Regions from separate parts of the Pseudoalteromonas piratica genome, predicted to be linked through region 2. Evidence: predicted binding sites of a transcription regulator. Region 2 holds the regulator's gene; the other holds the start of a gene.
What was found. Region 2 encodes NrdR, which represses ribonucleotide reductase genes. Its sites were predicted from a motif close to AAACACNANATNTNGTGTTT; they were not measured.

Region 1 (10,514 bases), 670 kb from region 2:
TTGATGTTTCTTGCTCAATATTCTCAGGCTCAAAGTGGATTTCACCCTCTTCAATTTCATAGCCTAACCCTAAATCATAGGTACCTGTTGCAATGTGCAGACCATTTGATAATAGTTCTGCTGCACTTGGTGAACGTTCAGAGTGACCTACTGATAAGGCAAGAGAATGGCCTTCTTGAAAATTCCAGATTGTACCGGCAGATAAACTAATACTGTCAAATTCACCAACATAAGCATACTCTTCACCATGATGTTCTTCATCACCATGTTCTTCATCACCATGTTCTTCGTGATCATGCTCATCGTGTCCGTGTTCTTCATGGCCTAATAAAATTTCAGGTGCGTCGATCTCAGTACTTTCAAAGCGTGCGCCTAATTCAACACGGAAATCTCCAAAGGTTCTTTCTTCTAGCGCAAACAATGCATGTTGTGTTGTGTCACTGTGAGGTGTAAATGCTTCTGCACCATCTGCACCGTAATCTGAATCATAATAGTGGTAGCCAACTACACCGTGCCAGCCGAGTAGGTTATGTTCAGCGGTTGCACGTAACTCTTTTGATTCATTTGTAAATACAGTACCTTCCATGCCTTCTTCAATCTCAGCATGTCGGTAATCAGTGTAACCTAGCTTTACATCAAAACGTTCAATGGCAGAATCATGTAAGCTGTATGTAAAGTTTGCTTGATAACGGTCTTGTGTTAATCGAGCAAATACATCACCATGCTCTTCATGTGCATCATGCTCTTCCTCGTGGCCTTCTTCTTCATGCTCTTCTTCATGGCCATGATCGTGCCCTGCATGAGAGTGTCCTGGAATACCATAGTCAGATTCAATTCTTCCATAAGCAATACCCACTACTAGGTGATCATTTACATAGCTTGTACCTAAATTGAACGCTGTGGTATCAATAAAGCTATTTTCAATAGAATCGATAGCTTCTTCATCATGTTCATCGTGATGATCTTCGCCTTCATGTGCTTCAGCATCATGCTCTTCCTCATGTTCATCATGATGTGCTTCAAACTTAGGCACTGTTGTATCTTCAGTTTTACGCTTCAATCCATCTAAGTGGAAATTAAAGCCATTGTCACCACCGTTCAGCACAAATGCCGCTGTGTTGCCTTCATTTACAGTATCATGTTTGTACTCAACCGCACCTTCGAGTGATTCGTAATTAGTTGAGGGGATGCGCGCATCTACAACGTTAACAACACCACCAATTGCACCTGAGCCATAAAGTAGTGTTGCAGGGCCACGCAATACTTCAATTTGTTCAGCACTTAATGTTTCATTGGTATTCGCATGATCAGGGCCGACACGTGATGCATCACTGCTTTCTAATCCGTTTTGCATAATACGAACGCGTGGACCATCTAAACCACGGATAACCGGAGATGATGACACAGGGCCGAAGTACGTTTGATTAACACCAGGTAGTTTATTTAATGTCTCACCTAAGGTGCTTGATGAGCGGTCTTTTAACTCGTCGCCTGAAATTACGGTGACTGGCGATGTCATTTCTAAGTTACTTTTATGTAACGCTGATGCATACACAGTAATAGCTTCGATTGATGACTTTTCAAGTACTAGGTTGATTGTTTGCGTTGTGTTTTGAACCTCAAGGCGCTTGTCTAAATAACCATCTTTACTGAAATGTAATTGGCTATTTGCATCTAGGTCGATTTGGTAATTACCTGAGTTATCCGTAACAACTTGCTTGTCTTTACCATGAACGTGAACAGCAACACCAGCAATTGGGTTACCTTGTGCATCGGTAAGTTGACCTGAAACAGGTGCTGCTTGAGAGGTAAGTGGAAAAACAACGCTTAACACCGCTAAGCTAATGAGAGACTTTTTCATAAACAATACTTCTAAATTTTTAACTGAAAATTCATGTTATGTGATACTGTAACACCTTAGTGCACATAAATAAATAAATTGTTATAACATTACATATGCTATTTGGTGATTATTGCAAATCCATGACATAAACATGGCTTAGTTAAAGAATAGGGCTATTGAACACTGATTAGAATTTTGGAATATCGATTTCAATATCATCAATAGGTGTTGCACAGCACAATAAAATCTCACCTTTACGTACAAAGGCTAGGGGCTCTTGCTGGTATTCGACTTGCCCGCTATTCAATTTGCAGCGACACGCACCACAAAACCCTTCACGACAGTGAAACTGTGGCTTTAATTGATTTTTTTCTAGGAAGGTAAGAAGGTTAGGCTGATCAGAGTCGAAGTGAAGACTCTGATCAGTATTCGCAATGGTAACTTTACACATTAAAGGTCAAAGTCACCAAATTCAGAGGCGTCAACTTCAGCGTCAATTTGACCTACAAGGTATGAGCTAATTTCGGCTTCTTGCGGTGCAACTTGAACGTTATCTGATACAAGCCATGCATTGATCCATGGAATCGGATTTGAACTTGTTTCAAATAATGTTGGTAAGCCTACTGCTGCCATACGAGAGTTTGTGATGTATTCTACATATTGGCACAGAATGTCTTTATTCAAACCAATCATTGAACCATCTTTAAATAAGTACTCAGCCCATTCTTTTTCTTGTTCAGCTGCTTTTTTAAACATAGCAATCGATTCTTCACGACACTGTGCAGCGACAATCGCCATCTCAGGATCATCATCACCTTCTTGCATTATATTTAGAATATGTTGTGTACCTGATAAGTGAAGCGCTTCGTCTCGCGCAATTAACTTGATTATTTTAGCGTTACCTTCCATTAGCTCACGCTCTGCAAATGCAAAAGAACACGCAAAGCTTACGTAAAAACGAATTGCTTCAAGAATATTTACCGACATAATACAAAGGTAAAGTTTTTTCTTGAGATCAAACAAGTTTATTTTTACTTCTTCACCATTAATTTGGTGCTTGCCTTCGCCGTATTCATTATAAAGCGTGGTTAAGCTGATTAATTCATCATAATAACGTGTTACTTCTTCAGCGCGCTCTGCAATTTTGTCATTGGTAACAATGTCGTCAAAAATCAGTTCAGGCTGTTTTGTAACATTTCGAATTATGTGTGTGTAAGAGCGACTATGAATTGTTTCACTGAAGGCCCATGTTTCGATCCATGTTTCAAGCTCAGGAATTGATACTATTGGTAGTAGGGCAATATTCGGTGAACGACCTTGAACACTATCAAGCAAAGTTTGGTATTTTAGGTTGCTTAAAAAAATGTGTTTTTCATGAGCCGGTAAACCTTCAAAATCAATGCGGTCTTTACTTACATCAACTTCTTCTGGGCGCCAGAAAAATGAAAGTTGTTTTTCGATTAATTTTTCGAAAATAGGGTGCTTTTGTTGATCGTAGCGCGAAACATTAACAGTTTGTCCAAAGAACATAGGTTCTTTTAATTGGTCGTTATGCTCGCGGCTAAATGTAGAATACGACATAGTAATTTTTACTCTAGAGAAAACAAACTAACGGGCAAAATAAGATTACTTTGCCCGATGTGGATTAGATTTTACACGCGCCGCCTGCACAGCCGTCATCTTCAAGCTCTGGCTTAAGCTCGTCCTGAGAATCTGATGCGCCATCACGGGTGTTGTGATAGTAAAGTGTTTTTACACCAAGCTTGTAAGCAGTCAGTAAGTCTTTCAGCAATAGCTTCATAGGAACTTTACCGCCTTCAAACTTATTTGGATCATAATTTGTGTTTGCAGAAATTGTTTGATCGATAAACTTCTGCATAATACCAACAAGCTGTAGGTAACCATCGTTACTTGGAATGTCCCAAAGTAATTCATACGCATCTTGAAGTCGCTCATATTCAGGTACTACTTGCTTCAAGATACCATCTTTACTTGCTTTAACGCTGATATGACCACGCGGTGGTTCAATACCGTTCGTCGCGTTAGAAATTTGTGACGATGTCTCGGAAGGCATAAGTGCTGAAAGCGTTGAGTTACGCATACCATGCTGCACGATACTTTCACGTAGACCATCCCAATCTAAATGCAGTTGTTCATCGCAAATTGAATCAAGGTCTTTCTTATAGGTATCAATTGGCATGATACCTTTTGCGTAAGTTGTTTCGTTAAACTTAGGACACGCACCTTTTTCTTTCGCAAGCTCGTTTGATGCCTTCATTAAATAATATTGAATTGCTTCGAACGTACGGTGTGTTAATGCATTTGCTGAACCATCAGAATACTTAACGCCATTCTTTGCAAGGTAGTACGCGTAGTTAATTACACCAATACCGAGAGTACGACGCCCCATTGTTGCATTGTAAGCCGCAGGTACTGGGTAGTCTTGGTAATCAAGTAGATTATCAAGTGCACGAACAGCAAGTTCAGCGAGCTCATCTAACTCGTCAAGTGACTTGATCGCACCTAAATTGAATGCAGAAAGTGTACACAGCGCAATTTCACCTTCTTCATCCATTACATGTTTTAATGGTTTGGTAGGCAATGCAATTTCTAAACACAGATTAGATTGACGAATAGGAGCAACCTTAGAATCAAACGGACTGTGCGTATTTGTGTGGTCAACATTCTGTAGATAGATACGACCTGTGCTTGCACGCTCTTGGGCAAACATTGAGAATAATTCAATCGCTTTTATACGCTTCTTACGAATTGACTCATCTTGTTCGTACTGTAAGTATAAACGTTCGAACTCTTCTTGATCTTCAAAGAAAGCATCATAAAGGCCAGGCACATCTGATGGACTAAATAGCGTAATATAATCATCTTTTATTAAGCGTGAATACATTACTTTGTTAAATTGCACACCATAATCTAAATGACGAACACGGTTATCATCAACACCACGGTTGTTTTTAAGTACAAGCAGGTTTTCTACTTCTAAGTGCCATAGTGGATAGAATAAGGTTGCAGCGCCACCACGTACACCACCTTGAGAACAGCTTTTAACTGCTGTTTGAAAGTGTTTATAAAATGGGATACAGCCAGTGTGAAAAGCTTCACCGTTACGAATTGGACTACCTAATGCACGGATACGTCCTGCATTGATACCAATACCTGCACGCTGGCTTACATATTTAACGATTGATGAAGATGTTGCATTGATAGAATCTAAGCTGTCATCACATTCGATTAATACACACGAGCTAAACTGGCGTGTTGGAGTACGTACACCTGCCATGATAGGCGTAGGCAAAGAAATCTTAAATGTTGAGGTTGCATCGTAAAAACGCTTTACATAATCCAAGCGTGTTGATTTAGGATATTTAGAAAACAAACACGCAGCAACTAAGATGTATAAAAACTGCGCGCTTTCGTAAATCTCACCAGAAACACGGTTTTGAACCAGATATTTACCTTCTAATTGTTTTACAGCGGCATAACTGAAAGTCAGATCACGACCGTGCTCTAGGTAAGCATCGAGCTCGTCGATTTCTTCTTTACTGTAATCAGCAAGTAAATGAGGGTCGTACTTATTCATTTCGACCATCTTAACCATATGATCGTAAAGCGTTGGCGGCTCAAAACGGCCATAAGCTTTCTTTCTCAAATGGAATATCGCTAAACGTGCAGCGAGATATTGATAATCGGGTGTTTCTTTAGAAATTAAATCTGCAGCAGCTTTAATAATAGTTTCGTGAATATCTTCAGTGCGAATACCATCATAAAACTGAATATGTGACTTTAATTCTACTTGAGAAACAGAAACGTTATTTAGGCCCTCTGCTGCCCATGCAATAACGCGGTGAATTTTGTCTAGGTCAAGCGGTTCCTTGCGACCGTCACGTTTACTGACTGAAAGCTCTTGGTTCATAGTTATGCCTGCAATTTCCTTCAAACGAGCAAATAATTTTTATTATGTCGAAATAGTGTTGTTGGACTTTAGTCCTATTATTTAGCGCACGGCTCAGGCGAAATCATCAAAAGTGGCTTTTTAAGCTTAGCTACTAGATATGGTGTCGCCATCACAGATGATCACAAGATAGAGGGGTCTAAGTCATTTTTCAAGGCCTATAAAAGCGAGAAAATAAGCGATCAAATTTTTACTAACTAGTGTGTTAGCATCCACTAACGTGTTAAGCAAAGTATGTTTAGCCAATGTGAAAAAACAACGAAAAAAATACGATAAAAAAAAATATTTAAAATTTATTTGTTGCAAATTTACAAGATACTGTTTTTGGGTCCATGAATAAAATAACCACAATATATTGTGGTTATTTTTTATCAGTGCAACTAGATATATGGTTAAGCAATAACCAAGGGGAGTCAAAGGAAAAGTGGAATTGCCAGCTTAAAACGTCATTACCATTAAGATAGCCCCACTTAGCGGCAGCTGTTTTCATCGTCGCAGAATTACCCGCAATAATGTCTCTTTCGTCATCACCAACATAAAGGCAATGGGCTGGGTCAACATTCATTAAACGACAACTATGCAATAAAGGATCAGGGTAGGGTTTAGCTTTTTCTAACGTGTCACCAGATACCACATTTTGACATGATTTAAATTCGGGTATTTGCGCAATTAATGGGGCTGTTAAATGTGCTGGTTTATTCGTTACAATAGACCAAGGGATCTGTTTATCATCTAACAACATTATTAATGGCTTAATTCCCTCATAAAAACGGCTTTTGCACCATAAATTTTCCCTGTAAAAGTTGAGGAATGACTGTTTGAGGTTATCTTGTTTTTGTCTGTCAAACGACTCCCATTCACTACCAAAGCCAAGCTTGAGTAGGGCAATCGTGCCGTTTGATGCTTGCGTTCGATAGCGCTTTGCACACACGGTTTCTTTATTGTTTTGCTTTAACACATGGTTCAAAGCAGCACCTAAATCATCTGCACTGTCGATTAAGGTGCCATCAAGATCAAAAAGTATTGCTTGATACATGCTGTTTTAAGCCAGCTTTTCAAAATGGATCATATAGTTAACAGAAACATCGTTAGTTAAGCTGTAGGTTTGACCTATTGGGTTATAGCTAAGGCCTTTCATAATACGTGCTTTTAATCCGTATTTTTCTGCCCAATTGATTAAAGTTGCCGGTTTTATAAATTTATCGTGATCATGCGTTCCCTTAGGAACTATTTTAAGTAAATGTTCGGCTCCTACAATGGCAAACAAATACCCCTTAAGTGTTTTATTGAGCGTCGACATAAATACATGGCCGCCAGGTTTAACCAAAGATGCAAGTGACGCAATAACTGATTCAGGGTCTGGAACATGCTCAAGCATTTCCATGCATGTTACGACATCAAACTGAGCAGGGTATTGTAGAGCAAACTCTTCTGCAGTTACTTTTTCATAGTTAAGTGACACACCGACTTCCAATGCATGGAGTTTTGCCACATTCAATGGTTCTTCACCCATATCTATACCAGTGACGTCACCGCCTAATTTGGCCATACTTTCAGCCAGAATTCCGCCGCCACAGCCAACATCTAATACTTTTTTTGAAAAGACACCTTGGCTGTTTAGGTTAATGAAATCGAGTCTTAATGGGTTGATTTCGTGTAGTGGTTTAAATTCACCATTAAGGTCCCACCATCGGTCGGCCATAGCCTCAAACTTTGCAATTTCGCTTGCATCTACATTTTGTTGAACGGTCATAAAAAGCATCCAGAGTGATTTGAGGGCATTATAAAGGGATTTTTTATAAAAAGACTACCGCTTACAGCCTGTAAATAATGATTTTTTGTGTTAGCATGCTTTGGTTATAAAAATAATAACTGAATTAATACACGATTGAAGGAAGAGAAATCGGATGACAGATCTCGCCAATGAAATCCTTCCAATCAATATTGAAGATGAATTAAAAAATTCATACCTCGATTACGCAATGAGCGTAATTGTAGGTCGTGCGCTACCAGATGTCAGAGATGGTTTAAAGCCTGTTCATCGTCGCGTACTTTTCGCAATGAATGAACTCAATAATGATTGGAACAAACCTTATAAAAAGTCTGCACGTGTTGTAGGTGACGTAATCGGTAAATACCACCCGCATGGTGATAGCGCTGTTTACGATACGATAGTACGTATGGCTCAGCCGTTCTCACTTCGTTATTTATTAGTAGATGGTCAAGGTAACTTCGGTTCGGTAGACGGTGATAGCGCTGCTGCAATGCGTTATACCGAAGTACGTATGGCTAAAATGGCACATCAATTATTAGCAGACCTTGAAAAAGAAACGGTCGATTACGTTGATAACTATGATGGCACTGAAAAAATTCCAGCGGTGTTACCAACCCGCGTACCTAACTTATTAGTTAATGGTGCATCTGGTATCGCAGTAGGTATGGCGACGAATATCCCGCCGCATAACCTATCAGAAGTAATTAACGGCTGTTTAGCGGTTATTGAAAACCCAGATATTCAAATTGACGAGTTAATTGAATACATTCCAGGCCCTGACTTCCCAACTGCGGGTATTATCAGTGGTAAAAAAGGCATAGAACAAGCTTATAAGACTGGCCGAGGCAAGGTATACATTCGTGCCAAAGCGGAAGTTCAAATTAACGAAAAAACGGGTAAAGAAACAATTATTGTTCATGAAATCCCGTACCAAGTTAACAAAGCACGTTTAATTGAGAAAATTGCCGAACTTGTAAAAGACAAGAAAATCGAAGGCATTAGTGCACTGCGTGATGAGTCTGATAAAGACGGCATGCGCATTGTTATCGAAATTAAACGCGGTGAAGTAGGCGAAGTTGTTTTAAACAACCTTTATGCACAAACACAAATGCAAACAGTGTTTGGTATGAACATGGTTGCGCTAGATAATGGTCAGCCAAAACTACTTAACCTTAAAGAAATGCTTGAAGCGTTTGTTACCCACCGCCGTGAAGTTGTAACGCGTCGTACGGTATTTGATTTACGTAAAGCACGTGATAGAGCACATACCCTTGAAGGTTTAGCAATCGCGCTTGCGAATATCGATCCTATTATCGAGGTAATTCGTCGCTCGCAAACACGTGAAGAAGCAAAAATTGGCTTACTTTCTCGTAGCTGGGAACTTGGAAATGTTAAAGGCATGCTTGAAAAAGCAGGCGAAGATGATGTAGCACGTCCAGAATGGCTTGCTGCTGATTTAGGTATTCGCGATGGCCAATACTACTTATCAGAAGCACAGGCAAATGCAATTTTAGACTTACGTTTACACAAGTTAACTGGTTTAGAACACGAGAAGATCTTAAACGAATATAAAGATCTGTTAGATCTGATTGCTGAGTTACTTTACATTCTTTCAAGCCCTGAACGTTTAATGGAAGTTATTCGTGAAGAACTGGTTGAAATTAAGGATAACTTTGGTGATGAGCGTCGCACAGAGATCACTGCTGCAGCGCACGATATTAGTCTTGAAGATCTTATCAACGAAGAAGACGTTGTAGTAACCCTTTCTCACGAAGGTTATGTGAAGTATCAGCCACTATCTGATTATGAAGCGCAACGTCGTGGTGGTAAAGGTAAATCTGCAACTAAGATGAAAGATGAAGACTTCATTGAACGCCTATTAGTTGCAAACACGCACGATACCATTTTATGTTTCTCTACATCTGGTCGTTTGTACTGGCTAAAAGTGTATCAGTTACCACTTGCAAGCCGTGCTGCGCGCGGTAAGCCAATTGTAAACTTACTGCCGCTTGAAGCAGATGAGCGTATTACTACTATCTTACCTGTGCGCGAGTACGAAGAAGATAAATATGTATTAATGGCGACAGCGAACGGTACTGTTAAGAAAACACCACTTACTGCTTACAGCCGCCAGCGTGCATCTGGCATCATTGCAATCAACCTAAACGAAGGCGATAGCTTAATTGGTGCAGATATCACCGACGGTACAAACGATATCATGCTGTTTACCGACCACGGTAAAGTAGTACGCTTTAATGAAAAGCAACGTGATTCTGAAACGGGTGAAGTGAAACTTGATCCGGAAACGGGTGAAGAATTATTAGCACTTCGTCCAATGGGTCGTACTGCGACAGGTGTTCGTGGTATTAAAATGCCTGATGATGTGAAAGTCGTTTCATTGATTGTGCCTAAGAATGATGGTGCAATTTTAACGATTACCGAAAACGGTTACGGTAAACGTACAGTGCTTGAAGATTACCCAGCGAAGAGTCGTGCGACACAAGGTGTTGTATCGATTAAAGTATCTGAGCGTAATGGTAAAGTTGTAGGTGCTGTACAGGTTGAAGATAATGATGAAATCATGATTATCTCTAACAAAGGTACATTAGTACGTACACGTGTTAATGAAGTATCTACCGTTGGTCGAAATACGCAAGGTGTTATTTTAATTCGAACAGCTGAAGACGAACAAGTTGTTGGATTACAGCGTATCGATGAAATTGAAGAGTCTCAATTCCTTTCTGAAGAAGGTGAGGATGAAGCAGTTTCAAGCGAAAGCAACGAAACACCAAATACAGATGAAAATAATTCAGAGCAATCAGCTGAATAGAAAAAATATTCATCTTTCACATGCGGTAATTTGATACTTAATCAGTTACAGTATGAACAATGTTAAAAGCGGCTAACAGCCGCTTTTTTATTTTCTA
Region 2 (10,514 bases):
TATACTCCAAAATAGCTGTATGTGTTTTTATGGTAATTTATCACATACTGAGAAAGGTTAATCTGCTAACCCTGATAAATGTTCAAGCTCACGATAAAGCTCTTCCTCATCTCCCATGTTAAGTTCAATTAAACGTTTTAAATGTGTCACACTGTCAATTTCAATTTGCTCGCAACGCAAACCTAATTGCGAATTTTCGACGTGCGCGAGCGCAACGAGCATTTCAATTTCAATATCACTGCTTGATAGTTGAAATGACAAGGTTGCACTTATATCAAGATCACATGCCGCTGGCCAGTTACTGGGTTTTTTTATCAAAGCGCCTTTAAGCGAAAGATCTAAAAGCTCAGCACTGTAATCTACACCTTGATAATTTAAGGTGGCAGGGGTGCGATAAATAATCCGGGTGAACTGTCGTCTTTCTTGCATTAGCATGCTCCTTATCGTCATCCTTAAAGCATAGCCGATTAACAAAAAATATTAAATATTTTCATGCTGATATGTTTTAATAGCGGGCTCAAAATAGGGAATTAATTTTAAAAGGGAAAATTCATGTCTGAGCAAGTTTCTGAATGCATTGAAAAACAAAAGATTGACCATGGTGAATTAAAAAAAACCGGTTTTTGGTTAAATCAGGTCTTTATGATTGTGTCGACCATAGTGGGCGTGTTCCTCGCGGCACAAAGCGGTTTAGAGCAAGCACTTAAATTCGATACATTAAGTAAAATGGAAGATAACTATTATCTTCGCATGTCGCTGTATGATGAGTTAGACGATGCGGTTAAAGAGTTAGAAGCATACGCAGTTATTCTAGCTAAAAGTCCACCTAAATCAGTGATTCAAGAACAACGTCCAATGCTAGAGAAATACGTCTGGCAAACAATGAAATACAATCCAACGACACTTGAAACACCGAGTGAAATTTTGTCGGAAGTACGCCGCTTTTACAGCAAAGCAGACCGTACCATTGACCAAGTTGGTCGCTGGGCAATCAGTTCTCGTCACGCTTCAAAATTATTATTAGAACAAACGGAATACTTTAAAAACGGACCGTTATTAAACCTCAAAAACAGCGCGGAAGAACTCAAGCGATTACTTGCGAAAGAAGATATTCAAATTGGCGTATTAAAAGGAGAGTAATGAGCCATGACTAAACGTTGCCCAAAGTGCGTAAATGTTGCACTTGAAGTTACCCATTATTGCGGTGAAGAAATAGATGTGTGTCGCCAGTGTGGTGGTCTATGGTTTGAGAAGAACCAAGTTAATCGCATGATTGAAGAGATTAATGATGGCCCAATTGGCGAATGCTACAGCCATCATTTTGGCGAGCCTCAAGGCTGCACTGAATTAAACTGTCCTGACTGCGGCAGTCATTTAGAAGCGGTGCATTTATTAAAAGATTATGAAACCGAGCTCGATATTTGTCGCAAATGTGATGGTAGCTGGATTGATAAGGACGAACTCACATCAGTCGAAAATAGTCCTGAGTTACGAGGAGCGCTTGATGAACTTAACAAAACAGTGTCATGGAAGACGTATTTATTCCAATTTCTAACGCAAATGCCGGTTGAATATAATATTAAAACTAGGTCAAAGCCTTGGGTTAATTGGTCTCTCATTGCACTTAATATAATCATTTTCTGCGCCTATTTTTTCGATGTAAGCAGTTTTAACTATGTGTTAGAAAACTTTGCTCTAAGGCCGCTCGATGTTAATAATGGCCAAGAAATTTGGACTTTACTTACCTGTGTTTTTTTACATGGCTCAGTAATGCACTTAGTCGGTAATATGTACTTTTTATATATTATTGGTGACAATTTAGAAGATGCCTTAGGCCATAAAAAGTACTTAGCGTATTACTTAATATGTGGCTTAGGTGCTTCATTATTTAGTTTGTTAATGTCACAAAATCCAAGTATTCCATCAGTTGGGGCAAGTGGAGCCATCGCAGGTTTATTCGGTATGTATTTAATGTGGTTTAGACACGCTAGCTTGACCTTTATGTTTATTATTTATCAGAAAAAGCTCAGCGCGGTTTGGTTCTTTGCTATTTGGATCGCGATAAATATTTTTGGCTTAGTTGCACTGCAAGATGGCGTAGATTATGGCGCGCATATTGGCGGATTTGTTGTGGGCCTAATTATTGGTTACTTGTTAAAAGAGAAGGTGCTTGCTGAAAATCCATTAATAAAACTACTTAACCAGCCTGAAGCAGTATTAAAACGTTAGTATTCAACAGATTAAAAAAGCCCGCAAATGTGCGGGCTTTTTTTGGATTGCGTGAAAATCAATTAACCGATTTTCTTGTACTTAATACGTTTTGGTTGCGCAGCTTCTGCACCAAGCGTTTTCTTAAGCCATGCTTCGTATTCTGTGTAGTTACCTTCAAAGAAATTAACTTGGCCTTCATCACGGTAATCAAGAATGTGCGTCGCAATACGGTCAAGGAACCAACGGTCGTGCGAGATACACATTACACAGCCTGGGAATTCTAAAATGGCATTCTCAAGAGCACGTAATGTTTCAACGTCTAGGTCATTGGTAGGCTCATCGAGTAAGATCATGTTACCGCCAGCTTTTAGAAGCTTGGCTAAGTGAAGACGGTTACGCTCACCACCCGATAAGTCTTTGACGAATTTCTGTTGGTCATTGCCTTTAAAGTTAAAGCGCGATACATAAGCACGGCTTGGAATTTCAAAGTTACCAATTTTTAGAATATCTTGGCCTTCTGATAGTTCTTGGAATACTGTTTTTGAACCATCTAAGTCATCACGGAACTGATCAACCGTTGCAAGCTGAACCGTTTCGCCAAGTTCAAAGTTACCTGCATCTGGTGTTTCTTGACCACTCAACATACGGAATAAAGTTGATTTACCTGCACCGTTAGCACCGATAATTCCGACGATAGCTCCTTTTGGTACAGAGAAGCTTAAATCATCAATCAGTACACGGTCGCCGTAACCCTTTTTGATGTTACTCACTTCAAGTACTTTATCACCTAGGCGAGGACCTGGAGGAATAAAGAGCTCGTTTGTCTCGTTACGTTTTTGATAATCAGAATGTTGTAGTTCTGAGAATTGCGCCATACGTGCTTTCGATTTAGCTTGGCGACCTTTCGGGTTAGAACGCACCCACTCAAGTTCTTGCGCAATTGATTTCTGACGAGCTTTCTCCGCTTTTTCTTCTTGCTTCAAACGCGCATCTTTTTGTTCAAGCCATGACGAGTAATTACCTTCCCATGGAATACCTTCACCACGGTCAAGCTCTAAGATCCAACCAGCAACGTTATCAAGGAAATAACGGTCGTGGGTAATCGCCACAACAGTACCTTCGTAATCGTGTAAGAAACGCTCTAACCATGCAACTGATTCGGCATCTAAGTGGTTAGTTGGTTCGTCGAGTAGAAGCATGTCTGGCTTTTCAAGTAATAAACGACAAATTGCCACACGGCGACGCTCACCACCTGAAAGTACTTTAATCGGCGTATCCCATTCTGGTAAACGAAGGGCATCGGCTGCACGCTCTAGAGCATTATCTAGGTTGTGACCATCGTGTGCTTGAATAATTGCTTCAAGTTCACCTTGCTCTTTTGCCAATGCGTCAAAATCTGCACCGTCCATTGCGTATTCAGCGTAAACTTCATCTAAACGTGCAAGGGCATTTGTCACTTCAGAAAGTGCTTCTTCAACTGTTTCGCGAACAGTTTTATTTTCGTCTAATATTGGCTCCTGAGGTAAGTAGCCAATTTTGGTATCAGGGAACGCGCGTGCTTCACCTTCAAACTCGGTATCAACACCGGCCATAATGCGCAGCAAGGTAGATTTACCTGCACCGTTTAAACCAAGCACACCAATTTTTGCGCCAGGGAAAAATGAAAGCGAAATATCTTTTAAAATAGTACGCTTTGGCGGTACTACTTTACTAACACGGTGCATCGTGTAGATAAACTTATCCGGTAAAGGCATGAATAATCCTATAGTATTTTGAATAATATAATTGCTGCATATTGTAGTGCGATATATGGGGGCATTCAATGTCGTGACGTATTTAAAATGACATTCTATTCAGTTAAGGTAAGGTATTAAAAAAATTATAGAAATTGCTTAACCATGTTAGCCATTCGCAAAATGCCCGTTGTTCTGTTGATTTTCTTTTTGATTGTTAGCCTACCAGTGCTTGCTAAAACGCAACCTAAAATAGGGTTAGTGCTTGGCGGTGGTGGTGCCAAAGGTGGTGCCCATATCGGCGTGCTTAAAGTATTAGAGCAAAATAATGTAAAGATTGACTATATTGCAGGCACTAGTATTGGCGCGTATGTTGGTGGCATGTATGCCCTTGGTTACTCAGCAGATGAAATAGAAGCCTTTATGCTTAACGAAGATTGGGATCAGGGTTATTCCGATGACATCCCTCGCCAAGACCTTCGTTACCGTGATAAAGAATTAAGAGATACTTATAATTTACAGCTTAATTTAGGCATACGTGAAGGCGCAATTAAATCATCCAAAGGGTTTTTGGTTGGGCAGAGTATGGGCCGGTTACTGCGTAATTCCACGCGTACAGTGCATTTGTTTGATGACTTTGACCAGTTGGCGATTCCATATCGCGCAATAGCCACTGATTTAAGCACCAGTGAAGCTGTTATCCTCAGTTCAGGCAGCATTGTCAAAGCGATGCAAGCATCGGCATCTGTACCCGGTGCCGTTCAACCAACTGAAATTGATGGCCGCTTATTGGTCGATGGCGGGATTGCTAATAACCTACCGATTGATGTAGTAAAAAGTATGGGAGCGGATATTGTTATTGTGGTGGATATCGGTGCGTCTTTAGCATCAAGCAATCAATTTACCTCGACGGTGGAAGTGCTCGGTCAATTGTCAACCATACTGACCAACGCATCGACCCAATGGCAAAAACGTCAACTTACTGAACACGATATTTACATTCGACCAGATATAGATGATTTAAGCACGACAGATTGGGCTGATTTACCAGAATCCTTTACTCGAGGCCGTCTTGCCGCAGAGCATGTACAAGATAAAATTGCGGCTCTTGGTGTGCCGCAAGTCGAGTTTGAGGCATATTTAAATACCAAACAACAGCGCAGTGAAAACTGGTTTAAACCTTTAAGAAACGCAATTTTAGCAATTTCTCTAGATAATCAATCAGCAATAAATAATAAAATTATTTTGCAGCACTTTGCATTAAAACCAGGCGATTCACCCTCCGAACATGATATTCAATTAGCGGTTAATCGTGTTTACGCATTAGATGAGTTTGAACGTGTTGAAACTGAATTTAAAGACACCGAACAGGGGCGGGTTTTAGTGCTTAAAACGGTGGGGAAGTCGTGGGGACCAAATTACATTGATTTTGGTGCTAATTACCAAAGTGATGTTACGGTAAACTCAGTGTTATCTTTGGACATGGCCTATACACGCTCGGCGCTTAATGAATATGGCGGGGAGTGGCGCACAGAATTATCACTCGGCTTCGAGGAATATCTTGCAACTGAATTATATCAACCGCTTAATGCAGAAGATGATTTTTATGCTCGCACACGCCTTGGCTTTATTCGAAATCGCTACACCTTACAAACGGTTACACAAGCATACTTTGATCTTGATAAAAATTACCTTACAGGCATTGCTGCCCTTGGTTATAACTTCAATAACTACTGGCGCTTGGAAGCGGGTGTTTTAAAAGATAAGGGTACGCTTGAACAGAAATCCATAGTAAATGAGAAGTTTGATTATGATCAGAGCGCTTTTTTCAGCACATTAATGTTTGATAATTTAGACAGTATAAGCTTTCCAACCAAAGGGAATCGTTTACGTATTTATTTTGCAAGAGCAAAAGAAGCCTATGATGATGTACTTGACCCTGCGGATAATCGCATGAGCACAAAGTTTAAAATAGATTGGCGAGGTGCTTTTTCCCTTCGGCATCATGCTTTTGTAGGCACTGCATCTTATGCCGAATACGACTCTGACGGTGCATTTACGGCGAATACAGAGCAGCTGGGCGGCTTCTTAAATCTATCTGGATACGGCAAAAATGTATTAATTGGCCCGAAAAAGGCATTTGCGGCGGCCATTTACCAGTATGATCTTGGACGCGATATATTAAATATGACAAGTATGCCTCTCTATTTAGGTATCAGCGCAGAAGCGGGGAATGTGTGGCAGGTGCAACAGGATATCGATTTACAAGATTTAATCTTTGCCAGTAGTTTGTTTGTTGGCACCGATACCCGATTTGGGCCCGCAGCTGTCGGTTTTGGTGTAACAGATAACAATGAAAGTACTTTTTTTATCTCCTTGGGCAAACACTGGTAGTTATATAAAATTATTTTATCTAGTTTTTACGGTGTATTTTAATTTTTAATCAATCGATTTAAAAATATCATTAAAAATACACTGTGAAAATTTTTCAATCCCTGTTTAAATAACTTCACATAGACAAAGTAGGCAAGCGCGCTTTTTAAGCGTACAATACGCCCTTTATCCCACAACCATCTTCTATTTAGGAGTAACCATGTTAGAACGTAGCATGAATATCTCGGATTTTGATCCAGAACTATTTGGCGCAATGGAAAAAGAAAAGCAGCGTCAAGAAGAGCACATCGAACTTATCGCGTCTGAAAACTACTGTAGCCCGCGTGTACTTGAAGCACAAGGTTCTCAGTTAACTAACAAATACGCGGAAGGTTACCCTTACAAACGTTATTATGGTGGTTGTGAGCACGTTGATGTTGTTGAGCAATTAGCAATTGATCGCGCAAACGAATTATTTGGTACTGACTACGCAAACGTACAACCGCATGCGGGTTCACAAGCGAACGCAGCGGTATTCCAAGCGTTACTTCAGCCTGGCGACACAGTTTTAGGTATGAGCCTTGCACACGGCGGTCACCTAACTCACGGTTCACACGTGAACTTCTCAGGTAAAACGTACAACGCTGTTCAGTACGGCCTAAATGAAGAAACTGGCGAAATCGACTACGCACAAGTTGAAGCGCTAGCACTTGAGCACAAGCCTAAAATGATCATCGGTGGTTTCTCAGCATACTCAGGTATTGTTGATTGGGCTAAATTCCGTGAAATCGCAGACAAAGTAGGCGCTTACCTATTAGTTGATATGGCACACGTTGCAGGTCTTGTTGCTGCTGGCGTTTACCCAAGCCCAGTACCATTTGCACACGTTGTTACAACAACGACACACAAAACATTAGCAGGTCCTCGTGGTGGTCTAATTGTGTCTAACTGTGGTGACGAAGAGATTTACAAAAAGTTAAACTCTGCGGTATTCCCAGGTGGCCAAGGTGGTCCTTTATGTCACGTTATTGCTGCTAAAGCAGTTGCATTTAAAGAAGCGCTAGAGCCTGAGTTCAAAGCATACCAAACACAAGTTGTTAAAAATGCTCAAGCGATGGTTGAAGTATTCAAAGCACGTGGCTACGACGTTGTTTCTGGTAAAACAGACAACCACCTATTCTTACTTGATCTAATCAACAAAGATATCACAGGTAAAGATGCTGACGCGGCACTAGGTAATGCATACATCACAGTTAACAAAAACTCAGTACCTAACGACCCACGTTCACCATTCGTAACGTCAGGTCTACGTATTGGTTCACCTGCTATCACGCGTCGTGGCTTTAAAGAAGCAGAAGCAAAAGAGTTAACAGGCTGGATCTGTGATGTACTAGACAACATCGAAGATACTAAAGTACAAGACGAAGTACGTGAGAAAGTTAAAGCAATTTGTGCGAAACACCCTGTATACGCATAATGTTTTCTCATAGTTAACATGTTATGATAAGGCCGCTTTTTTGCGGCCTTTTTTATTTCGAGGAAGTTTATGCATTGTCCATTTTGTACAGCTAATGACACTAAGGTAATAGACTCACGTTTAGTCGGTGGTGGTCATCAGGTGCGTCGTCGTCGCGAATGCAATGAATGCCATGAACGTTTTACTACTTTTGAGGGCGCAGAACTGGTAATGCCCCATGTAATTAAACAAGATGGCAGTCGCGAACCGTTTAATGAAGACAAACTGCGCAATGGGTTACGCCGTGCACTCGAAAAACGCCCTGTTAGCACTGAGCAAGTCGAAGAGGTGGTGCATCAAATAAAATCACAACTCCGTGCGACAGGTGAGCGTGAAGTAGCCAGTAAAACAGTGGGTGAATTTATTATGGAAGCGCTGAAAAAACTCGATAAAGTGGCCTATGTACGCTTTGCTTCCGTATATCGCTCATTTGAAGATATTAAAGAATTTGGCGAAGAAATTGCGCGTTTGGGTGAATAAATAAATGTTGGATAGTCGTTTTTCTGAACGTGACCATTTTTTTATGTCACGTGCTATCGAACTGGCCAAGCAAGGTCGTTTTACCACAACACCAAACCCTAATGTGGGTTGTGTTCTAGTTAAAGATAACCAAATTATAGGTGAAGGCTTCCATATTCAGGCAGGTGGTCCTCATGCTGAGGTGCATGCGCTGAAAATGGCTGGCGATAACGCCAAAGGCGCAACTGCTTATGTTACGCTTGAGCCGTGTTCGCACTATGGTCGTACACCGCCATGTGCTGAAGGCCTAATTAACGCAGGCGTTAGCCGTGTAATTGCCGCCATGGTTGATCCAAATCCAGAAGTCGCAGGTCGCGGTTTAAAGATGCTCGAAGATGCCGGAATTGAAACCGATTTTGGATTACTAACCAATGAAGCTGAAGCACTCAATTTAGGCTTTTTAAAACGTATGCGTACCAACTTGCCATATGTACGCTGTAAGCTTGCTGCTAGCCTTGATGGCAAAACTGCATTACATAATGGCGAAAGTAAATGGATCACTTCCAGTGAATCGCGTCGTGTTGTGCAAGCACTTCGCGCTGAAAGCTGTGCGGTGCTCTCGGGTGCCGATACTGTGATTATCGATAACGCGAAATTAAATGTGCGCTTTGATGAACTCGATGAGCTAGACGCAAAACACAGTACTCGTCAGCCAGTGCGTGTAATTATTGACTCACAAAACCGTCTCACACCTGAACTCGCGTTATTTCAGCAAGAATCTAAAATTATTATTGCTCGCACAAAGCTTGATAATTCGCATACTTGGCCGCATTTCGTTGAACAAGTAATAGTGAAAGCTACAAATGACAAAGTTGATTTACCCGCATTAATGGCAATGCTAGCAGAGCGAAGCATCAACTTAGTCTTGCTCGAGGCTGGAGCAACCTTGGCTGGCAAAATGTTTGAAGCAAACTTGGTGGACGAACTTGTGTTGTTTATGGCGCCCAAACTGATGGGGCACACTAGTAAAAGTTTAATCAATTTGCCAGCGTTTGACGCCATGTCGCAAGTTCCAGAACTTGAAATTAAAACCCTTAAGCATGTAGGGCAGGATATTTGTCTACATGCATTGGTAAAAAGAAATTAATATGTTTACAGGCATTATAGAAGCAACCGGTACGGTGGCTGCAATTGAAATGATCTCCGGCGATATGCGCGTTACCATTAACTCCGGCAAACTGGACTTAAGCGATGTTAAATTGGGAGACAGTATTGCTACCAATGGCGTGTGTTTGACGGTTATCACCTTGACAGGTCACGGTTATATTGCTGATGTATCTAAAGAAACACTGTCTCTAACAAACTTTGAAAACTACCAAGTTGGGCAAACGGTTAATCTTGAAAAAGCCTTAATGCCACAATCGCGTTTAGGCGGCCATTTAGTCTCGGGCCATATTGATGGCATTGCGACCGTAACGCGCGTTGAAAAAAATGCCCGCGCAACAGAATACTGGCTCAGTGCGCCATCTCAATTACTTAAATACATCCCGTACAAAGGTTCGGTCTGTATTGATGGTATTAGCCTTACTGTAAACGAAATAAACAATAACGAATTTAAGCTAACTATTGTGCCGCATACCGCAGGCGAAACCACCATAAGTGGCTTTAAAGTAGGTAGCAAGGTGAATTTAGAAGTGGATCAGCTTGCGCGCTATTTAGAGCGTTTAATGATGCCACAACACGAATCAAAACCGACAAGCACTCTCACTCATGAGCTTCTAGCGCAAGCTGGCTTTATGAACCGATAACCAGTCGCAAGCAAAGGTAACAAAATGGGTTTACACACTGCAGCAGAAATTATTGAAGATATCCGTCAAGGTAAAATGGTCATTCTAATGGATGACGAAGACCGTGAAAATGAAGGCGACCTAATTATGGCATCTGAGCATATCAGTGCAGATGCAATTAATTTTATGGCGACGCATGGTCGCGGTTTGATTTGTTTAACACTAACACAAGAGCGTTGTCAGCAGCTTAACTTACCGCTAATGGTAAGCAATAATGGCGCACAGTTTTCGACCAACTTTACAATGTCAATTGAAGCGGCAAAAGGCGTAACAACGGGAATTTCAGCTGCAGATCGTGCACGTACAGTGCAAGCGGCTGTTGCAAAAGGCGCAGTGCCTGAAGATATCGTTCAGCCAGGTCATATTTTCCCAATT

Region 1: a site for NrdR is predicted at 5,903-5,922, ahead of nrdA (class 1a ribonucleoside-diphosphate reductase subunit alpha). Genes of this name have one in related genera too.

The regions. Positions count from the first base shown of each region.
Region 1 covers NZ_CP009888.1:2,273,749-2,284,262, forward strand. Annotated here, with positions in the region: gene OM33_RS10585 (TonB-dependent receptor) at 1-1,861, opposite strand, end outside; gene yfaE (class I ribonucleotide reductase maintenance protein YfaE) at 2,031-2,294, opposite strand; gene nrdB (class Ia ribonucleoside-diphosphate reductase subunit beta) at 2,294-3,424, opposite strand; gene nrdA (class 1a ribonucleoside-diphosphate reductase subunit alpha) at 3,489-5,774, opposite strand; gene OM33_RS10605 (HAD family hydrolase) at 6,175-6,849, opposite strand; gene ubiG (bifunctional 2-polyprenyl-6-hydroxyphenol methylase/3-demethylubiquinol 3-O-methyltransferase UbiG) at 6,856-7,566, opposite strand; gene gyrA (DNA gyrase subunit A) at 7,721-10,417, shown strand.
Region 2 covers NZ_CP009888.1:2,943,405-2,953,918, reverse strand. Annotated here, with positions in the region: gene OM33_RS13625 (PilZ domain-containing protein) at 58-429, opposite strand; gene OM33_RS13620 (hypothetical protein) at 553-1,140, shown strand; gene OM33_RS13615 (rhomboid family intramembrane serine protease) at 1,147-2,229, shown strand; gene ettA (energy-dependent translational throttle protein EttA) at 2,292-3,965, opposite strand; gene OM33_RS13605 (patatin-like phospholipase family protein) at 4,110-6,338, shown strand; gene glyA (serine hydroxymethyltransferase) at 6,538-7,794, shown strand; gene nrdR (transcriptional regulator NrdR) at 7,864-8,313, shown strand; gene ribD (bifunctional diaminohydroxyphosphoribosylaminopyrimidine deaminase/5-amino-6-(5-phosphoribosylamino)uracil reductase RibD) at 8,318-9,439, shown strand; gene OM33_RS13585 (riboflavin synthase) at 9,441-10,100, shown strand; gene ribBA (bifunctional 3,4-dihydroxy-2-butanone-4-phosphate synthase/GTP cyclohydrolase II) at 10,125-10,514, shown strand, end outside.